Regions from separate parts of the Shinella sp. 838 genome, predicted to be linked through region 2. Evidence: riboswitches for the same ligand, from Rfam matches in the RefSeq annotation. Region 2 holds a riboswitch; each other region holds the start of a gene.
The links. Region 2 has a riboswitch for cobalamin ahead of P9A16_RS29720 (hypothetical protein). Riboswitches for the same ligand answer to the same signal wherever they lie in the genome.

Region 1: it holds a riboswitch for cobalamin, as region 2 does, so the genes downstream of both, P9A16_RS08280 (aromatic ring-hydroxylating oxygenase subunit alpha) here and P9A16_RS29720 (hypothetical protein) in region 2, are expected to answer to the same signal.
Region 3: it holds a riboswitch for cobalamin, as region 2 does, so the genes downstream of both, metE (5-methyltetrahydropteroyltriglutamate--homocysteine S-methyltransferase) here and P9A16_RS29720 (hypothetical protein) in region 2, are expected to answer to the same signal.
Region 4: it holds a riboswitch for cobalamin, as region 2 does, so the genes downstream of both, P9A16_RS16820 (ABC transporter substrate-binding protein) here and P9A16_RS29720 (hypothetical protein) in region 2, are expected to answer to the same signal.

The regions. Positions count from the first base shown of each region.
Region 1 covers NZ_JARSBQ010000002.1:142,793-147,645, forward strand. Annotated here, with positions in the region: gene P9A16_RS08270 (diguanylate cyclase domain-containing protein) at 1-892, shown strand, start outside; gene P9A16_RS08275 (DUF6656 family protein) at 909-1,514, opposite strand; cobalamin riboswitch at 1,813-2,008, shown strand; gene P9A16_RS08280 (aromatic ring-hydroxylating oxygenase subunit alpha) at 2,112-3,356, shown strand; gene P9A16_RS08285 (hybrid-cluster NAD(P)-dependent oxidoreductase) at 3,358-4,461, shown strand; gene P9A16_RS08290 (glycoside hydrolase family 25 protein) at 4,490-4,853, opposite strand, start outside.
Region 2 covers NZ_JARSBQ010000014.1:161,733-166,585, forward strand. Annotated here, with positions in the region: gene metH (methionine synthase) at 1-1,837, opposite strand, end outside; gene P9A16_RS29720 (hypothetical protein) at 1,921-2,130, opposite strand; cobalamin riboswitch at 2,231-2,447, opposite strand; gene P9A16_RS29725 (GH36-type glycosyl hydrolase domain-containing protein) at 2,888-4,853, shown strand, end outside.
Region 3 covers NZ_JARSBQ010000005.1:161,727-166,579, forward strand. Annotated here, with positions in the region: gene P9A16_RS17870 (hydantoinase/oxoprolinase family protein) at 1-1,292, opposite strand, end outside; gene P9A16_RS17875 (Lrp/AsnC family transcriptional regulator) at 1,296-1,799, opposite strand; gene P9A16_RS17880 (sugar-binding domain-containing protein) at 2,120-2,356, opposite strand; cobalamin riboswitch at 2,519-2,732, shown strand; gene metE (5-methyltetrahydropteroyltriglutamate--homocysteine S-methyltransferase) at 2,832-4,853, shown strand, end outside.
Region 4 covers NZ_JARSBQ010000004.1:492,489-497,341, reverse strand. Annotated here, with positions in the region: gene P9A16_RS16835 (pseudoazurin) at 1-119, opposite strand, end outside; gene P9A16_RS16830 (ABC transporter ATP-binding protein) at 116-919, opposite strand; gene P9A16_RS16825 (FecCD family ABC transporter permease) at 916-1,944, opposite strand; gene P9A16_RS16820 (ABC transporter substrate-binding protein) at 1,941-2,984, opposite strand; cobalamin riboswitch at 3,141-3,373, opposite strand; gene P9A16_RS16815 (MurR/RpiR family transcriptional regulator) at 3,400-4,254, opposite strand; gene P9A16_RS16810 (polyamine ABC transporter substrate-binding protein) at 4,311-4,853, opposite strand, start outside.

The DNA of each region.
Region 1 (4,853 bases), on a different contig from region 2:
CGACGAACTCGGCCGCAAGTATCTGCCGCACCAGCATGAGGCGGGCGTGCTGCAGCGCTCGGCCGGCGCCATCAGCAACGAGATGGCAAATTTCATGGATCTGCTGAGCCAGGAACGCACCTCGCTGTCGGATTACGGCCGCCTGATCGGCGAGGCCTCGCAGGTCATCCGTGATGCCGGCAGCCTCGGAGAGGGCGCACTCGGCTCCTCGCTCGAGGCGCTGCAGCGCGCGACCGAACTGCGCGTCACCCATACGGCGGAGATGGCGGAGAAGGTTGCCGCGCAATCGGTCGTCATGGACGGCATCCAGAAGGAGATGGCGGAATTCGAGGCGATGAAGTTCGTCGATCCGCCGACGAAGCTCGGCAACCGCCGTGCCTTTAACAAGGCGCTCGCCCGGGTCTATGCCAATCCGGACCTGCCGATGCTCTGCGGCGTCGCGATCGCCGAGGTGGATGCCGAGCAGCGGTTCTCCGCCGGCCAGATCGAGGCCCTGTCCGATCATCTCGTCACCTTCTACGGCGGCCTTATCCGCCAGGCTTTTCCCGCCGGCGAGCTGGCCGTGCGTTTCGACGGCCTGCGCTTCGGCTTCCTGTTTCGCACCGCTGACGAAGGGGAGGTGACGCGGCTGATCGACCTGCTGCGCGCCGCCTTCCAGACGGTGGCGCTGCGCGATCCGCGTACCGGGCGCAATCTGGGTCACCTCACCTTGTCTGCCGGCGTGTGCATGGCGGACCGCGCCGACAGCGCGCTCGACCTTTCGGCGGCCTGCGAGCGGGCATTGGCGGAGGCGCGGGGCGCGGGCGGCGACCAGATCGTCGTCTACGGTCGCGGCGACGAGGTGCCGGCCGGCAAGGAATGGCTGATCTACCGGCCGTCCGGGGTGGCCTGACGCAGCGGGGTAGGGGTTAGAGCGCCCGGATGATCTTGCGCAGCGCCTCGTTGTGCGCGCCGAGCATCAGCACGTTCTTCATGGCAAGCTTCGGATCGTCGGTGCGGAAGAGCACGCCGTTGCCGCGCACCTTGCGGTCGATCTGCAGGCGGCCTTCCTCTTCGGCCGGCGTGATGGCGACGGCGAAATACATCCGCCCGGCCTTCTTCGAGATGTCGGCGAAGAACTGCTCCTCCTCACCGATCTCGGCGAAGAAATTGGCCATGTAGAAGGCCCATTGCACATTCTCGAATTCCGCGAAGCGGGAATTGGCGACGGTGATGTGGCAATAGCCGAGATGCGGCGTCTGGGCGAGCGTGCGGTGGAAGATCAGCTTGGGAAAGCGGATCGACTGGTGAAAGCCGTTGATGCGGTCATGCGTGACGCTGCCGGCATTTTCCAGCTTGCGGCCGGTACGCTCGGCCACTTCCTGGTAGCTGAGGTAGCGCTTCTCGTTCGGGCTCCAGCTGACATTCCGGTCGATGCGGCCGGTGCGCAGGAACTCGGTATGGGCGGCCGATTTCGGCTGGTTCGCGCGCTTGTAGGCGACTGCGTCGTAGTAACGGAACTTGGTTTGCTGCACGCGTCGGCACTCCATCCTCGCGCCCCGATGCGATGAAGTTTAAGGAAACGGCGTTAAGCATTCCTTGCCAATCCGCCCCCGCTTTTTCCAAAGGTTCCGGAGGGGTCGCAATATGACAATTGTGTCACCGGGCATGTCAGGTGGCCCAAAGGGTATTCATGTTGCTCGTTTCCTTTGCATAATTGATTGAAATATATGCAATTAGGCCTGAGGTTGGCTTGCCTCGGCCCATTTTCTCTCTGTCGCCAAATCGGAATGGCATGTCGCTAACTGACATGTCGTTTGCCGGGCCTTGCGTTTAGATAAGAACACTCGAGGTGCCGTTCTGACGAAGAGCGGAGAATTGGGAAGCCGGTTGAAATCCGGCGCTGCCCCCGCAACGGTGTAGGAGAAACGCGCGGCGAGACGCCACTGGACAGAAGTCCGGGAAGGCGCCGCGACGGTCCTGACGGACGCTCCTGAGCCCGGAAACCAGCCTTGGGAATGATCGTGACTGGCTGCGGCGGGCGGCCGGGAAGCGTGCAGTCCGGCGCCCCCGCGCCCGGATGCCGTCTCCTTCCGTGCGCCTCATCCCCAACAGGATATCGAGGATCCGGCATGGACATCAGCAGCGACGTGCTCCGCAAGCTCAAGAACCGGCGCGAGGGCCACAGCCTCGAGCAGGCCTTCTACATCGACCCCGATCACTACAGGCTCGATCTCGAGACGATCTGGTATCGCGACTGGCTGTTCATCGGCCATGACTGCGAGATCCCGAAGGCCGGCAACTATTTTACCGTGCAGGTCGGCGACTATCCCGTGGTCATCACCCGCGACCGCACGGGGACCGTGCGCGCCCTGCACAATTCCTGCCGTCACCGCGGCTCGCGCGTCTGCACGCAGCACAGGGGGTCCTCGGCCAAGCTCGTCTGTCCCTACCACCAGTGGACCTACGAGCTGGATGGCTCGCTGCTCTTCGCCCGCCACATGGCCGAGGATTTCGACAAGAGCCAGCACGGTTTGAAGCGCGTGCACTGCGAGACCGTCGGCGGATACATCTTCATCTGCCTTGCAAACGAGGCGCCGGACTTTTCCGCCTTCCGCAGCCTGGTCGAGCCCTATCTTGCCCGTCACCGCCTCGGCGAGACCAAGGTCGCCTTCGAAAGCACGATCGTCGAGAAGGGCAACTGGAAGCTCGTCTGGGAAAACAACCGCGAGTGCTATCATTGCGCCGCCAACCATCCCGAGCTTTGCCGCACCTATCCCGAAGCGCCGAGCGCCACCGGCGTGCAGGGCGCCAAGGACGATCCCGTCATCACCGCGCACTGGGAAAAATGCGAGGCGGCGGGCCTACCGAGCGAATTCCGCATGTCGTCGACCGGCCAGTTCCGCGCGGCCCGCATGCCGCTCATCCAGGATGCCGAGAGCTACACGATGTCCGGCGCCCGCGCCGTCAACCGCCCGCTGTCGAACGATGTGCTGGAAAACCACATCGGCACGCTGCTGCTCTTCCACTATCCGACGACCTGGAACCATGTGCTCGCCGACCATGCCATCACCTTCCGCGTTCTGCCGCTTGGGCCGGAGCTGACGCAGGTCACGACGAAATGGCTGGTCAGCAAGGACGCGGTCGAGGGCGTCGATTACCGCCTTGACGAGCTCACCCATGTCTGGACCGAGACCAACGACCAGGACCGCCGCATCGTCGAGGAAAACGCCTTCGGCATCCGCTCGCCGGCCTACCAGCCCGGCCCCTATTCGCCGGAAGACGAGGGGGGCGTCATGCAGTTCGTCGAATGGTACGTGAACTTTATGGTCGACCGGCTCGACGGCGCCAAGAAGCCGCTCTCGCGGGTGGCATGACATGACGATCGCAAGCCATTTCCGTCATTTCGACGAGCTTCATCCGTGGAACGATCGCCAGCACATGCTGGAATGCATTGCCGTAACGGTGGAGACATCAGACGTGATGACCTTCACCTTCCGGTCCGACCGCGACAACTGGTTCCGATACCTGCCCGGCCAGTTCGTCACGCTGGAAATTCCGGTTGCGCAGGACGATCCCGTCCTGCGCACCTATACGCTCTCCTCGACGCCCTCGCGCCCCTTCTCCGTTTCCGTGACGGTGAAGGCGCAGAAGAGCTCGATCGGCACGCGCTGGATGTTCGACAACCTGAAGCCCGGCATGAAGCTGAAGGCCTTCGGCCCGCTCGGCGACTTCTCCCTCGTGCGCTATCCCGCCGAAAAGTATCTCTTCATCTCGGCCGGCTCCGGCGTCACGCCGATGATGTCGATGACGCGCTGGATGTCGGATTGCGCGCCGCAGTCCGACGTCGCCTTCGTCACCTGCGCGCGCAAGCCGGAGGATCTGCTGTTCAAGGCGGAGCTTGAATGTCTTGCCGCGCAGATGCCGAACCTGACGCTCGGCTTCGTCGTCGAGGGGCACAATCCGCGCGACGGCTGGCACGGATTGCGCGGCCGCATCGATGCCGCCCGTCTCTCGCTGCTCGCGCCGGATTTTCGCGAGCGCACCGTCTTCTGCTGCGGCCCGGAACCTTTCATGCGCGGCGTCAGAGACCTTCTCAAGGTTTGCGGCTTCAACATGGAGCGCTACCACGAGGAGAGCTTCCAGCCGGCCGCAGCGCCTGCCCCGGAGGAGATCGCCATCCGCGCCGGCGCCGGTGAGCACGACGTCGATGCCAATGCCGTTGCGACCGTCACCTTCACCATGGCCGGCAAGGATGCGAAATGCCCGCCCGGCCAGACGATCCTCCAGACCGCCCGGGCGGCCGGCGTGCGCATCGGCGCGGCCTGCGAAGGCGGCCTGTGCGGCACCTGCCGGGTGATGAAGCTCTCTGGCGAGGTGGACATGCGCCACAACGGCGGCATCCTCGACGACGAGATCGAGGAAGGCTACATCCTTGCCTGCTGCTCGCGGCCGGTCGGCGACGTGCAGATCGAGGCGTAGGGGCGGGCCTGCGCCCGCCGCAAGCGTTTCAGAAATCCTGATAGTTCAGCGGCGTCACCTCGACCAGGCGGCGGCCGACCGTGGTGGTCGCGGTGCCCTTGGCCATGATGCCGGCGCGGACTTCGGCCGTCACGGCGACGGGGAAGGATGCTGTCGCGCCCGAGGCGAGCGTGACGGCGCCGGCCGTCTGCGCGCCGGTGCCGGCTTCGGCCTCGGCCCTTACCGTTGCCTTGAAGCTGCCGCCCGACGGGATGGAGGCGGTGAGCATGGTGTCGACGGGCTCGAAGGGCTTTTCCGGCAGGAGTTCGCCGAAGGCCCAGGCCTTGCCGAGCGCCGCCTTGGTCATCGGTGCGACGTTGACGTCGATATCGGTCAGCGCGCCCTTCACCCGG
Region 2 (4,853 bases):
TGCCCATGTCCATGCCCGACTGGATGGCGTGGTAGAGGAAGACGGCGTGCATCGCCTCGCGCACAGGCTCGTTGCCGCGGAAGGAGAAGGAGAGGTTGGAGACGCCGCCGGAAATGTGGGCATGCGGCAGTGTTGCTGTGATCTCTGCCGTCGCCTCGATGAAGTCGACGCCGTAATTGTCGTGCTCCTCGATGCCCGTCGCGACGGCGAAGATGTTCGGGTCGAAGACGATATCCTCGGGTGCAAGGCCTGCAACGTCGGTGAGCAGCTTGTAGGCGCGTGTGCAGATTTCCACCTTGCGTGCCTTCGTGTCGGCCTGACCCTTCTCGTCAAAGGCCATGACGACGACGGCGGCGCCATAGGCGCGCACGAGCTTGGCATGGTGAAGGAAGGCCTCTTCGCCCTCCTTCAGCGAGATGGAATTGACCAGCGGCTTGCCCTGCACGCATTTCAGGCCTGCCTCGATCACCTCCCATTTCGAACTGTCGATCATCAGCGGAACACGGGCGATGTCAGGTTCTGCGGCGATGAGGTTCACATATTCCGTCATGGCCTTGGCGGAATCGATCAGGCCCTCGTCCATGTTGATGTCGATGACCTGCGCGCCGTTCGCCACCTGGTCGCGCGCGACATCGAGCGCCGCGGCATAGTCGCCCGCGGTGATCAGCTTGCGGAATTTCGCCGAGCCCGTGACGTTGGTGCGCTCGCCGACATTCACGAAGGGGATAGCCTCGGTCAGCGTGAAGGGCTCGAGGCCCGAGAGGCGCATGTGGCGCGGTATGTCGGGGATTGCGCGCGGTGCGTGGCGTGCGGCGGCCGCCGCAATGGCGCGGATATGGTCCGGCGTCGAGCCGCAGCAGCCGCCGACGATGTTGACGAGGCCATCGCGCATGAAGCCCTCGATCTGGGCGGCCATTTCCTCCGGCGTCTCGTCATATTTGCCGAAGGCGTTCGGCAGGCCGGCATTGGGATAGGCGCAGACGAAGGTTTGCGCGACGGAGGAGATCTCCGCGAGATGGGCGCGCATGGCGTTGGCACCGAGTGCGCAGTTGAGGCCGATGGAGAAGGGATCGGCGTGGCGTACCGAGTTCCAGAAGGCTTCCGGTGTCTGACCGGACAGCGTGCGGCCCGAGAGGTCGGTGATCGTGCCCGAGATCATGACGGGCAGCTCGATGCCCTTTTCCTCGAAGACTTCGCGGGTGGCGAAGATCGCCGCCTTGGCATTCAGCGTGTCGAAGATCGTCTCGATCAGGATGATGTCGGCGCCGCCGTCGATGAGGCCGCGCAGCTGGTCCGCATAGGCGCGCTTGAGGTCGTCGAAGGTGACGGCGCGGTAGCCGGGATTGTTGACGTCAGGCGAGATGGAGGCCGTGCGGTTCGTCGGGCCGAGTGCGCCGGCGACGAAGCGGCGGCGGCCGTCCTTTTCGGTGGCCCTGAGGCCGGCGCGGCGGGCAAGGCGGGCGCCGTCACGGTTCAGTTCATAGACCATGTCCTCCATGCCGTAATCGGCCTGGGCGATGGTCGTGGAGGAGAAGGTGTTGGTTTCGAGAATATCCGCACCGGCCAGCGCGTAGCGATAGTGGATGTCCTCGATCGCGCCGGGCTGGGTTAGTGTCAGGAGGTCATTGTTGCCCTGCTGGTGACATGCGCAATCGCCGAAGCGATCGCCGCGGAAATCCTCTTCCACCAGCTTCAGCGTCTGGATTTCCGTGCCCATGGCGCCGTCGAGCACCAGGATGCGCTCGCGTGCGGCGGCCTGAAGGGCAGCGAGAATCTCGCGCCCATCGCGTGGCGGCAGTTCAGGTCCGAACAGGGTGTCCAGGTGCGATTCGGCCACGGCAAAGCCCTCCGGTGCAATAATCCTGCACCGGAAATCACATAAAGATATCTTTATGTCAATATGTCTTTATGCCTTAGCAGTCAGTGCATCGGTCGATTCGACCCGGCCAGGGAGGCGAACAGCGCCTTCAGTCTGGCGATGTCGGGATCGACCTTTTCATAGCGCGAGAGTTTCTGGACCTCCTTCAGCGCCTCGACGGCAAGGTCGGCGCCGTGTGGCTGCCAGAGCAGCCAGGAGATGAAGATGGATTCCGGTTTCCCGGCGAAACCATTGTCGGTGATGGCAAGCATTTCTTCCCCAATCGGAAAATTGGGGGATGACCGGACGCACGCTGCTGGAACTTCGCCCGGAGGCGACAAGCAAGCGCACCACTGGGACACCCCGCCCATGGACGTTACGACTGTCAGGGCAGGTCTCCTGGCTTGCGGGTCATCGCGTCTGTCTCGCCTTCCCGGTGAAATCCACCAGTGGCATGGAGCGACAGCAGCTCGCCGTTCACAGTTGCGGGGGCAGCGCCGGTCTTGGTGCTCCTTTCGGAGCATCGCACCGGCTTCCCTCTTAGCCTCCGAGCCAATCGACTCGGAAGACCCTGACGGCGTCAAACTGGCTTGGCGCCGGCACCGAGTCAATGGTGCAAGGCTCCGTTCGGCGGTTTGGACACAGCTTGGCGGGCAGCCAGATGGGCGGGCGGGAACTTTTTCCTGCCGCATCCATTTGCCATTCCCCTGCTCCTTGTGTCCGCTCGCCTCCTGCGAGGGCGCACGATTCACCAAAACCGCAGATGAGGGTCGATGCTGCGCCATCCGGTCATGTTGACATGTTGCAAGTCTCTGTCCTTACGGCTAAAAAATGCCGTTTTCATGCACCACGCGGCCAGGATGCCAACCAGCGTGTCGCTTGAGCCATGTCCATTCCAATCGCGCCGTCCGGGCGCTGTTTGGTCACATGGCTGATCGCGGCACCGAGATGAAACCTGCCCGCAAAAAACCGTTCGGCGCAAAGGCCGTCGCCGGATGGTTCCATATGGCCGGATCCAGAATCAGAAACATGCCCCTTCACAATACGCCGCAAGCCCCTTCGCGCGACGCCGACGCCAAGCAGATCGATTATAACGATTCGATCCGCGCCACCTATCTGTCGCTGGAGGAGCTCGCCGATTGCGGTGAAGCGCTGGCGCGCGACAAGACCGCGGCGCTGCCCGGCTTCCACCCTTTCGAATTCCGCGCCCGGCACAAGGAAAACGAGAAGGAAATCTTTCGCGTCTATCGCGCCACGGCCAAGGATGTCGAAGCCGGTGCGCAGATCACGCCGGCGGCCGAATGGCTGCTCGACAACTACTACGTCGTCGAAGAGGCGATCCAGGAAGTGCGACGCGATTTTCCGCGCCGCTTCTATCGCCAGCTTCCGACCATCGAGATCGAAGGGCAGGTGATGCCGCGCACGCTGGCGCTTGCCTGGCTCTATGTCGCGCACACCCATAGCGGCGTCTCGCATGAGGGGCTGACGGCTTTTGTTCAGGGCTTCCAGAAGATCGACGCGCTGAAGATCGGCGAGCTCTGGGCGCTGCCCTCCTTCATCCGCTTCGTGCTGCTTGAAAACCTCCGCCGCATTTCCAGCCGCGTCGAGCGTTCGCGCAAGATGCGTTTCAAGGCCAACGAGGTGGCCGATGAGCTGATCCGCCTCAACGATCCGGAAAAGTCCATCGCGCATCTCCAGTCGCTGGAAAGCTTCATCGAGGACAATACGTTCGTCATCCAGCTGCTTTATCGCCTGCGCGACGGCCTCCAGGCCTCCGGCGCGGTGATCCAGTGGCTGGAGCGCAAGATCGAGAGCCGCGGCAGCGACCTCGAAGAACTGATCGTCGCGGAGAACAACCGCCTCTCCTCCGGCAACGTCACGATGAGTTCGCTCATCAAGAGCCTGCGCTCGGTGGACGATACCGAGTGGCCGGTCTGGTTCGAAAGCGTCAGCCGCCTCGACGAGGCGCTGCGCCAGGGGTCCGACTACAGCGACCTCGATTTCGGCTCGCGCAACAAGTATCGCAACACGATCGAGCGCTTCGCCCGCAGATCCGGCAAGACCGAGCTTGAGGTGACCGAGACGGCACTGGCGATGACCGCGGAAGACGCCGCGGCGCATGTCGAGGACCTCGACTACGAGGCCAATGTCGCCGCCTTCCTCGTGGGCAAGAAGCGGAAGCTGCTCGAAAAGCGCATCGGCTACCGGCCGTCGATCGTCCAGCGCATCGTGCGTTTCGGCCGCAAGCTCGACTGGTTCGCCATTGCCGGACCCAATATCATCCTGACGCTGCTGGCGATGATCGCGGTCTATTATTTCCTCGATCAGCTCGACATTCCCGACGGCGCATGGCTGATCATGCTGGTGCTTTTCGCGCTGCCGGCGTCCGAAGGGGCGACGGGCCTGTTCAACACGCTTGTCACCTTCTTCGTCACGCCGTCGCGCCTTGTCGGCTACGAGTTCAAGGACGGGATTCCCGAGGATGCGCGCACGCTCGTCGTCGTGCCGTGTCTGATCTCCAAGCGCGACCATGTCGACGAACTGGTGCGCAATCTCGAAGTCCACTATCTCGCCAATCCGCGCGGCGAGATCTATTTCTCGCTGCTCAGCGACTGGGCGGACAGCCAGGCGGAGGAATCCCCCGCCGATCTCGACGTGCTCGATTATGCCAAGCGCGAGATCGCGACGCTTTCGGCGCGCTATGCCTATGACGGCCGCACGCGCTTTTATCTCCTGCACCGCCGCCGCCTGTTCAACCCGTCCGAGGGGTGCTGGATGGGCTGGGAGCGCAAGCGCGGCAAGCTGCACGAGCTGAACCTCCTTCTGCGGGGTGACGGCGACACGACCTTCCTGCCGGGCGCCAACATCGTGCCGGCGGACGTGAAATACGTCATGACGCTCGATTCCGACACGCGCCTGATGCGCGATGCGGTGACCAAGCTCGTCGGCAAGCTGCACCACCCGATCAACCGTCCGGTCATCGACACGGAAAAGA
Region 3 (4,853 bases), on a different contig from region 2:
AAATGATCCGGCTTCAGCGACACCGAGGTGCCCTCCAGCAGCCCTTCCACGAGCACCGAGCCGCCACCGACGAGGATCGCCGGGATCGGCTCGGCGCTCGGTTTCATGCGGTCGAGAACCGTCTCGATGCTGGCTTTCATCTGCGCCAGCATCTGTCGGGCGAATTCGGGTGTGATATGGCTGAGCCGGTCGCGGTCCCCGAGATCGACGAGGCCGGCGGCCACTGCGATGTCCGTCGCCGTCAGCGTGTCGCCACCGAAGCAGAGCGCTTTTTCCGGCAGGCGGAAGCCGACCGAATCCGGGCCGACTGTCGAGGGCGGTCCGGACCGCACGATGCTGCCACCGCCAAGGCCGAAGGAATGGACGTCCGGCACGCGGAAATTGGTCGGCACACCGCCGATCATCGCCCCTTCGCTGCGGGTGCGCGGGAAGCCGGCGACCAGCATGCCGATATCGGTGGTGGTGCCGCCGATGTCGATCACCGCGGCGTCGGACAGTCCGGTTAGAAAGGCCGCTCCGCGCATGGAGTTGGTCGGGCCGGAGGCGATGGTGAAGACCGGATAGCGCTCGGCGAAGTCCGCCGCCATCAACGTGCCGTCGTTCTGGGTGAGGTAGAGCGGGCAATCGAGGCCGAGTGTGACGAAGGCCGAGCGGAAGGCGCCGACGGTCTCGTGGCCGAGCTTGTGCAGGCTTGCGTTGAGGATCGTGGCGTTCTCGCGGGGCAGAAGGCCGGTACGGCCGACACGGTGCGACAGGCTGATCGCAGCGTCCGGCATTTCCTCGGCAACGATTTCGGCCGCCTCGTTTTCCATGCGAGGATCCACCAGGGCGAAGACGGAGCAGATCGCGACGGCGGAGATGCCTTTGGCACGCCAGTCGCGACAGGCGGCACGGACTGCGGCCACATCAAGTGGGGCGATTTCGGAGCCGTCGTAGTTCACGCCGCCGCCCACCATGGCTGCGCCGCCTTCGACGATGGGACGCAGGGCGTCGGGCCAGTCGATCATCGGCGGCAGAGAGCGCGTCGCTGCGCCGCAAAGCCTGAGAACACCGACCTTTTCAAGATGGCGCCCTTCGACGACGGCGTTGAGGAAATGCGTCGTGCCGATCATGACAGCGTTGACGGCGGCGGCGGTGATGCCCGCTTCGGCGAGAACCGTGCGGATTGCCGCGCCGACGCCAGAGGTCACGTCCGCCGTGGTCGAGGCCTTCACCGTTGCCAGAACATCGGTGCCGCGCAGCAGTGCCGCATCCGTATTGGTCCCGCCCACATCCACCCCAATGCGCAACATGGGTTATCCTTTCTTCTTGCCGCCGAGGTCCGTGCCGCGGCCGATCGCGGTGGTTCTCGTGCCGAATACCTTGTAGAGCCGCAGGACCGCCGAAGTCGTCACGCGTTTGACGCCGGGCAGCTTGCCCAGTTCCTGATCCATGAATTCGAGAAGCGCCGCGTGATCGGCGACGAAGAGCGAGGCGCTGAGATTGGCTGTGCCGCTGGTCGCGGCCAGGTAGCCGATCTCCTCGTACTCCGCGAGCTGGATGGCAACGTCTTCTATCTTGCCGGCTTCGACCTCGATCAGAAGCTCGACCTGCACGTCGCGCCCGAGCGCCACGGGATCGGGAATGGCGCCGATCACGATCATCTTCGCCTGGAGCAGGGCGGCGATGCGATTACGGATCGTGCGTTCGGAGACGCTGCCGATCCGGCCAGCGATTTCTGCCGCCGAGAGGCGCCCGTCCTCGGAGAGATAACGGATGATCTCGCGGTCCAGATCGTCAACGACATAACGCTGTGTCATGGGGCGTTTCCATTTCGGCCTGTTTTAAGCAGTAAATTTCCGAAACGGAATTGTGTCAAGAATATTTCAGCCGCATAGGGTGAATTTTTCCGAAAATGACCCGAATATGGTCCTTGAAGTACGATTTGTTGCCGAATCGGAAATTAGCAGAGTGCCATGACGTGTCGTCTGGGAGGCGCGCTAGGGTTTGCTGATCCTTTTGAGGGGATCTCTGTCAAGGGAGGCGAGCGCACTAGGCGGTGCTGAGGTGGGGCGACCCCAGCACGGCTGCCATCCGCGCTTGGTGCTTGTCACCACTCGTCGGGTGCCTGATCCTGAAGCTACTGCTCGGTGGATGCCATGTGGGTGAAGAGATGGGTGGCATGGCCGCTGTTGAGCACGGCACGGATAGCATCCGTCTTGTTGGCGTCGCCGGCCACGCACAGTCGCCGCGGGAGGCTGAGCAGATCGTCGAGTTCGATGCCGATGACGCGGTTGTCGAAATCGTCGGTATTCTGCCGTCCTCGCCGTCGATGAAGCGGCAAATCAAGACCGCGGCGGCGCCGAGATCGCACCATGATGGCCGCGCAGAATTCCGCGGAAAGTTCCCGGTTTCCCGCAGATGCGCCGGTGACTTGCACCACGCTCAGGCCCTCGGGGGGTGGGCAGTTCCAGGGTGATAAAAATACATAAAGGCATAAGTATTTCTTTATGTCTATTGACAATCCGGCCTGGATACCATGAAGTCCTGATGTCGTGGTTCCCTGGAGCGGTTCTGCCTCTCCAGGGCTAAGAGGGAATCCGGTGCGCCGATCATTCGGCAATGCCGGGGCTGCCCCCGCAACTGTAAGCGGTGAGCCGCTGTCCAGGATGTCACTGAGGCGCCTGCCTTGGGAAGACGGACAGCAGTGACGACCCGCGAGCCAGGAGACCTGCCAAGACGAAACAACGTCCACGGGCGGGGTGTCCCGGTGGTTGCTGCGGTCCGTCTTTGACGGGGATGGCCGCACGCGTCCGCTTACCCATGCCCCCACCAACCAATGGGGTATGACAATGTCCAACAAAACTCTCTCGGTCGGCTCTCTCGGCTTTCCGCGCATCGGCCGCCACCGCGAACTGAAGTTTGCGCTCGAAGGTTTCTGGTCCGGCAGGATCACCGAAGACGATCTTCTTGAAACTGCGAAGACGCTGCGGGCGGAAGCCTGGATGCTCCAGCGCGATCGCGGGATCACCAGAATCCCCTCGAACGACTTCTCCTTCTACGACCATGTGCTCGATACCGCGGTCATGGTCGGCGCAATCCCGGCGGGTTATGGCTGGGAGGGCGGCGACGTGCCGCTGTCTGTCTCTTTCGCCATGGCGCGCGGCAGCCAGGAGGGGGGGCACGCCGGTTGCGGCCATGCCCATCACGGCCACGGCGTTCCCGCGCTCGAAATGACCAAGTGGTTCGATACCAACTACCACTACATGGTGCCGGAGGTTTGCGAGGATCAGGTCTTCACGCTGACCGGGCAGAAGCCGGTCGATCATTTCCTGGAGGCCAAGACGCTTGGCATCCATACGCGTCCGGTCGTGCTTGGACCGGTCACGTTCCTGAAACTTGCCAAGGCTCGTCCCGCGACCTTCAAGCCGCTCGATCTTCTGACAAGGCTGCTGCCGGTCTATGAAGCGTTGTTCCGCCGGTTGCACGCCGCCGGTGCGGACTGGGTGCAGGTGGACGAACCGGTCCTCGCCCTTGACCTGACCGAAGGCGAGCGCCATGCCTTCAAGGTGGCGTACGCGGCCTTCGCGGCGGCCGTTCCTGAACTGAAGATCATGCTCACCACCTATTTCGGGTCGTTGGGCGACAATCTCGATGCCGCAGCCGCACTTCCGGTCGCCGGCCTCCATGTCGATCTGGTGCGCGCTCCGGAACAGCTTGATGCGGTTGCAGCGGCTATGCGTCCCGATCAGACCTTCTCGCTCGGCGTCGTCGACGGCCGCAACATCTGGCGTGCAGACCTTGCCGCCCTTCTGGAGCGGTTGGCACCGGTCGTTGCCGTGCGCGGGGTCGATGCCATCGAGGTCGCCGCGTCGTGCGCATTGCTGCATGTCCCTGTCGACCTCTCCCTGGAGACGGCACTCGACGAGGATCTGAAAGCCTGGTTGTCCTTCGCGACCCAGAAGCTGGATGAACTCGCGATCCTCGGCAGGGGCCTGGCCGCGGGCAAGGATGCCGTCCGGCAAGCCGTCGACGATGCCACGCAGGCGATCACCGCCCGGGCCTCCTCGCCGAAGGTGACCGATCCCCTCGTCCAGGGCCGCATGGCCGGTATCGACGGGGGGATGAAGAAGCGCTTGAATACCTTCGAGGACCGGCGGCGCCTGCAGGCGGCGGCGATCGGGCTGCCGCTGTTTCCGACGACGACGATCGGTTCGTTCCCGCAGACCAGCGAGGTTCGCAAGGCGCGGTCGGCGCATGCCAAAGGTGCCCTCAGCTATAAGGACTACGAGGCATTCCTGCAGAAGCAGACCGAGGACGCCATCCGCTGGCAGGAGGAGATCGGCCTCGATGTGCTCGTTCACGGCGAGTTCGAGCGCAACGACATGGTGCAATATTTCGGCGAGCAGCTCTCCGGTTTCGCCTTCACGCAGTGCGCCTGGGTGCAGAGCTACGGATCGCGCTATGTGCGCCCGCCGATCATTTTCGGCGACGTCTCCCGCCCCAACCCGATGACGGTACGGTCGTGGCGTCACGCCCAGTCGCTCACCGAAAAGCCGGTGAAGGGCATGCTGACGGGGCCGGTGACGATCCTCAACTGGTCCTTCGTGCGGGACGACGTTGCGCGCAGCACGGTTTGCCGGCAGATTGCGCTCGCCATCCGCGATGAGGTTCTGGATCTCGAAAGGGCTGGTGCGAAGCTGATCCAGATCGACGAGGCTGCGCTTCGTGAGGGCCTGCCGCTGCGCCACAGGGACTGGCGGCACTATCTGGACTGGGCGATCGAATCCTTCCGCCTTTCTTCGGCGGGCGTCGCGGACGAAACCCAGATCCATACCCATATGTGCTATTCGGAGTTCAACGACATCATCGCG
Region 4 (4,853 bases), on a different contig from region 2:
AAAACCATGGAGCCCTTTTCGCCGCGATTGCGCATCTCGACCCGGAAGGTTTCAGCGGCGACGGGGGCGGCGTGGAGAAGTACGGCGATGGCCGCAGCCAGGAGGAAACGGGTTTTCATCTTGCCTCTGCAACGAGCTTGAGTTTGGCAGGCCGGGGCTCTGGCCGGCGATAGCGAATGAAGCAGCCGCCGGCGCTGTCGCGCTCGACATCCACGGTGACGCCGAAGACATCGTGCAAGCGCTGCGGCTCCAGTACCTTTGCAGGTGTACCGAGCGCGACGATGCGGCCGCCCTGCATGACGGCGATGCGGTCGCAGAACATGGCCGCGTGATTGAGGTCGTGCAATGCCGCAACGACGGTCAGGTCCTGTTCGCGCACCAGCTGGAGCAGGCCGATCTGGTGGCCGATGTCGAGATGGTTGGTCGGCTCGTCGAGCAGGAGGATCGGCGCCTGCTGGGCGAGCGCGCGGGCGATGTGCAGCCGCTGCCGCTCGCCGCCGGAAAGCGTGTGCCACAGCCGGCCGGCAAAGTGCGCCATGTCGACCTCCTCCAGCGCCCTGTCGACGATGGCATCATCCGCCCGCGACCAGGGCGTCAGCGCGCCGAGATGCGGCGTGCGGCCGAGTTCGACCGCCTGGCGCGCAGTGATACGCTCGGTCGTCTCCGCCTGCTGCTCGACGAAGGCGATGCGGCGGGCTATGGCTTGCCGGCCGTGGGCCGAAAGCGGCGAGCCCTCAAGCGTTACCAGACCCGCCTGCGGCTTGCGGATGCCCGCCATCAACGCCATCAGGCTGGTCTTGCCCGAACCATTGGGTCCGATGATGCCGAGAAATTCGCCGGGACGCACGTCGAGCGAGACGTCGGTGAGGATGGTCGCACCGCCGGCCGACCAGCAAAGACCTTTTGCCGAAAGGGTCACAGGGCCGATCTCCTTTGGCTGAGGATGAGCGCGAAGGCCGGCGCGCCGAACAGCGCGGTGATGACGCCGATGGGCAGCACCTGGCCGGGAATGATGACCCGCGACAGCACGTCCGCGGCGATCATGAAGATGGCGCCGATCAGCGCCGAGGCCGGCAGCAGCAACCCGTGGCGGACACCGACGACCATGCGCGCGGCATGGGGAATGACGAGGCCGACGAAACCGATCGACCCGACGATGGAGACCATGACGGCGGTCATCAGTGCCGAGACGGCAATCAGCACGACATAGACCCGGCGCACCGGAATGCCGAGCGAGGCCGCCGATTCCGTGCCGAAGGTGAAGGCATCGAGCGCGCGCGCATGCCAGAGGCACACGACAAGCCCGAGAAGCGCAACCGGCAGCGCCAGCCAGACATCCGGCCAGCGCACGCCCGAGAGATTGCCGAGCAGCCAGAACATGATGCCGCGTGCCTGTTCCGCATTGGCCGCCTTGGTGACGATGAAGGAGGTCAGCGCATTGAAGAGCTGCGAACCGGCGACCCCTGCAAGGATGATCGCCCCCGTACCGCGGCCTGCGCGAACCGCCAGCGCGCTGACGAGACCGAAGGCGACGAGCGCCCCGATAAAGGCACCGATCGGCAGCGTCAGGATACCGGCGCCGATGCCGAGGATCGCCACCGCGACAGCGCCCGTGGAGGCACCGGCGGAAATGCCGAGAATGTAGGGATCGGCCAGCGCGTTGCGCAGCAGCGACTGCAGGATCACCCCGCAGATCGCGAGCGCCGATCCGCAGCAGGCCGCAACCACGGCGCGGCTCAGCCGGTAGTTCCAGACGATGCCCTCGTCTATCGGCTCGATGGCGTGCCCCGCCTGCCAGAGGCGGTTCGCCACGGTCTTTGCCACGACGTCGAGCGGAATAGCGGTCTCGCCCACCGCCGCGCCCACCCCGAGCGCGGCGACAAGCAGCACGAGCGCCGCAAGAGCGACACCCGTGCGCAGCAGGATGGGGCGATCAGCCGTCACTTCGCGAGGCCAGCCTTCTCGATGGCGTCGGCAAGCACCTCGATGCCCTCGATCGTGCGGATCGTCGGGTTCATCGCCTGGGCGTCCATATCGACGACATGGCCGTTCTTCACGGCCGGCATCAGGCTGGCGACGGGATCTTCCTTGAGGAACGTGTGCTTGACCGCGACGTCATCGGCAGGGAAGCGGCGGCGCTCCATCTTGCCGGCGACGATGATGCTCGGATCGGCCTTGGCAACGGTTTCCCAGCCGACCGTCGGCCATTCCTCGTCGCTCTCAATGACATTGCGGATGCCGAGCGCCGACATGATGTAGCCCGGCGCGCCGTTGCGCCCGGCGACATAGGGGTCGATGTCGAGTTCGGCGCTGGAGAACCAGAAGACGGCGGAAAGCTTGCCATCCGCCGAAGCGATCTTCTTGCGCGCCGCGTCTTCGCGCGCCTTGAGGTCGGCGATGACTTTCTCGCCCTGATCCTGCACATCAAAGATCTGCGCCAATTCGCTGATTTCCTTGTAGATCAGCTCCATCGTGAAGACCGTCTTGCGCACCCCGTCGCCGCCACCGGAATTGTCCTTGCCGATGCAATCGGCCGGCGAGGTGTAGACCGGGATCTTCAGTTCATCGAACTGCTCTGGCGTCGCGACGATGCCCTCCGGACCGACATGCCACTGGAACTGCGCCGTCACAAGGTCCGGCTTCTTGGCGACGACGCTCTCGAAGCTCGGATCGTTGTCGGCAAGGCGCTCGACCTTGGCGTTGGCGTCCTCGTAACCCGACAGCACCGGGCCGATCCAGACCGCCGTGCCGACCATGCGCTCGCCAACGCCGAGGAGATACAGGATTTCGGTCGAGCTCTGGCCGAGCGAGACAGCCCGTTCCGGCGCCTTCTCGAAGGTGACCTTGCGGCCGCAATTTTCCAGCGTCAGCGGATACTGCGTCGCGGCCGCCTGCGCGGCGCCCGCTGACAGGGCAAACACGGCGGCACCGGCCAGCGCGGAAACGAGGGATGCGGCGCGCACGGCCGCAGGCAGAATGGTCATGGGTTTCTCCCGAATGAATGAAAGCGTGCGGGCTCAGCCGACGCGCCGACAGGCGCGCGCCGATTGCGGTCGGGAGAAAACGATTGGAATTCCGCCGTTGCCGGCAGCCAGGGTCGTCATAGGGTCTCCTGTTCCGGGCATCCCCGCCCGTGACTTGGATTTTTCTCGACGACGGCAGGTCTCCTGGCTCACGGATATCTGCTGCCTGTCTGCCTTCCCGCGGAAAAACCGCAGTGGCATGACGCGAAAACGCGTCCGAGGACAGGCGGCAATCCGCCTACAGTTGCGGGGGCAGCCACGGAATGGGTCCCTGTTGGGTCGTCCGCACCGTGTTCCCTATTAATCCCCTGGGAGTCATCCCTCGGGAAACCGTCGATCCATCCTTAATCCGCCGCGCTCGGCAGCGTCAAGGCGCTCAGCTCTCGAAATCTCCGAAGATGTCCTGGAGGCGGGTAAGCGTATCGACGCGCTCGCTCACGGCTTCGCCCATGAGCACAATGATATTGCTGAGCATGAGGTCCATGACCGCGGTCATGGTGGCTGCGCCATCCCAGAGCGGCCCGTGCGAGCCCGGCACGACGAGGCAGATATCGGAAACATCCGGCCCCCAGGGGCAGAATTCGTCGGTCAGCAGCACGACCTTGACGCCGGCCCGCCGGGCCTCCAGCGCCAGCGGCCGCGCCTTGGCGGCAAAGCGGCGCACGTCGTGCAGGAACAGCACCCTCCCCTCGACGGAACCATCGAGCAATTCCGCATAGGTGCCGTTGAGACCATCGACGAACTGCACGCGCGGGCGCGTATAGGAAAGCTGGCTGGCGAAATATTGCGCGATGCCGCGCACATTCTGATAGGCGGCGACATAGACCTCGCTTGCGCCGATCAACGCGTCGATCGTCTGCTGCCATTCCGGTGCGCCGGTGATCGCATAGATCTGGCCGAGATTGTCGATCTGCTGCTGGATGAGGCCGGCGAGGAGCTTTCCCTCCTTGCGGTCCTGTTCCAGCGAAGCGACTTGGGCCTTGACCTCCCAGGCCGGATTGGAACCGCCGCGGCGCAGCTCGCTCTTCAACTCGTCGAGGCCGTCGAAACCCATGCGGCGCAGATACCGGCCGATGGTCATCGGCGAGACCTGAAGCCGCTGGGCGATCGAGCGCGCGGTCTCGAAGGGGAGATCGGCGATGTTGCGCTCGATATAGTGGGCGATCAGCTTGTCGGATTTGGACCGCCTGAGATCGTCGGACTGAACGAGCTTCAGAATGCGTTTCGACACGTCGCCCTCTCCCAAAAATCCCGCCCGCCGAAAAGACGGGCGGGGATCGCGCATGGTCACTGCGCCGTCTTCACCCGCGTCCAGACCCGGTCGAGCTGGCGGAGCGCCGGGCCCAGGTCCTCGAAGATCTGGAGACGCGCCATGGTCTCGGCGGGCGGATTGATCTCCTTGCTATTCTTGATCTTTTCCGGGGTCAATTGCCGCGCCGGCACGTTGGCCGTGCCGTTGGTCTGCTGCGAGACGTTGAGCGCGGCAATTTCCGGGCGGGTGTAGAATTGCAGGAATTTGATCGCGTTCTCCTTGTTCGGCGCGCTCTTCAGGACGCAGGCATCCTCCTGGTACATCGTCGCCCCCTCCTCGGGGATGACATAGCCAAGGTCCTTCTCGTCGCCGAAGACATCGACCATCGCGCCGACGAAGAAGTGGCCGGCCGCGACGTCGCCGGATTGCACCATCGGCCGCGTGTCGTAGGTGAAGGCTGCCACATAGGGCTTCATGGCAATGATCGTTTCCGCCGCCTGTTGCAATTCCGCCGGATCGGTGGAGTTGATCTTGTGGCCGTTCAGCATCAGGCCGACCGCCAGCACCTCGCGCATGTC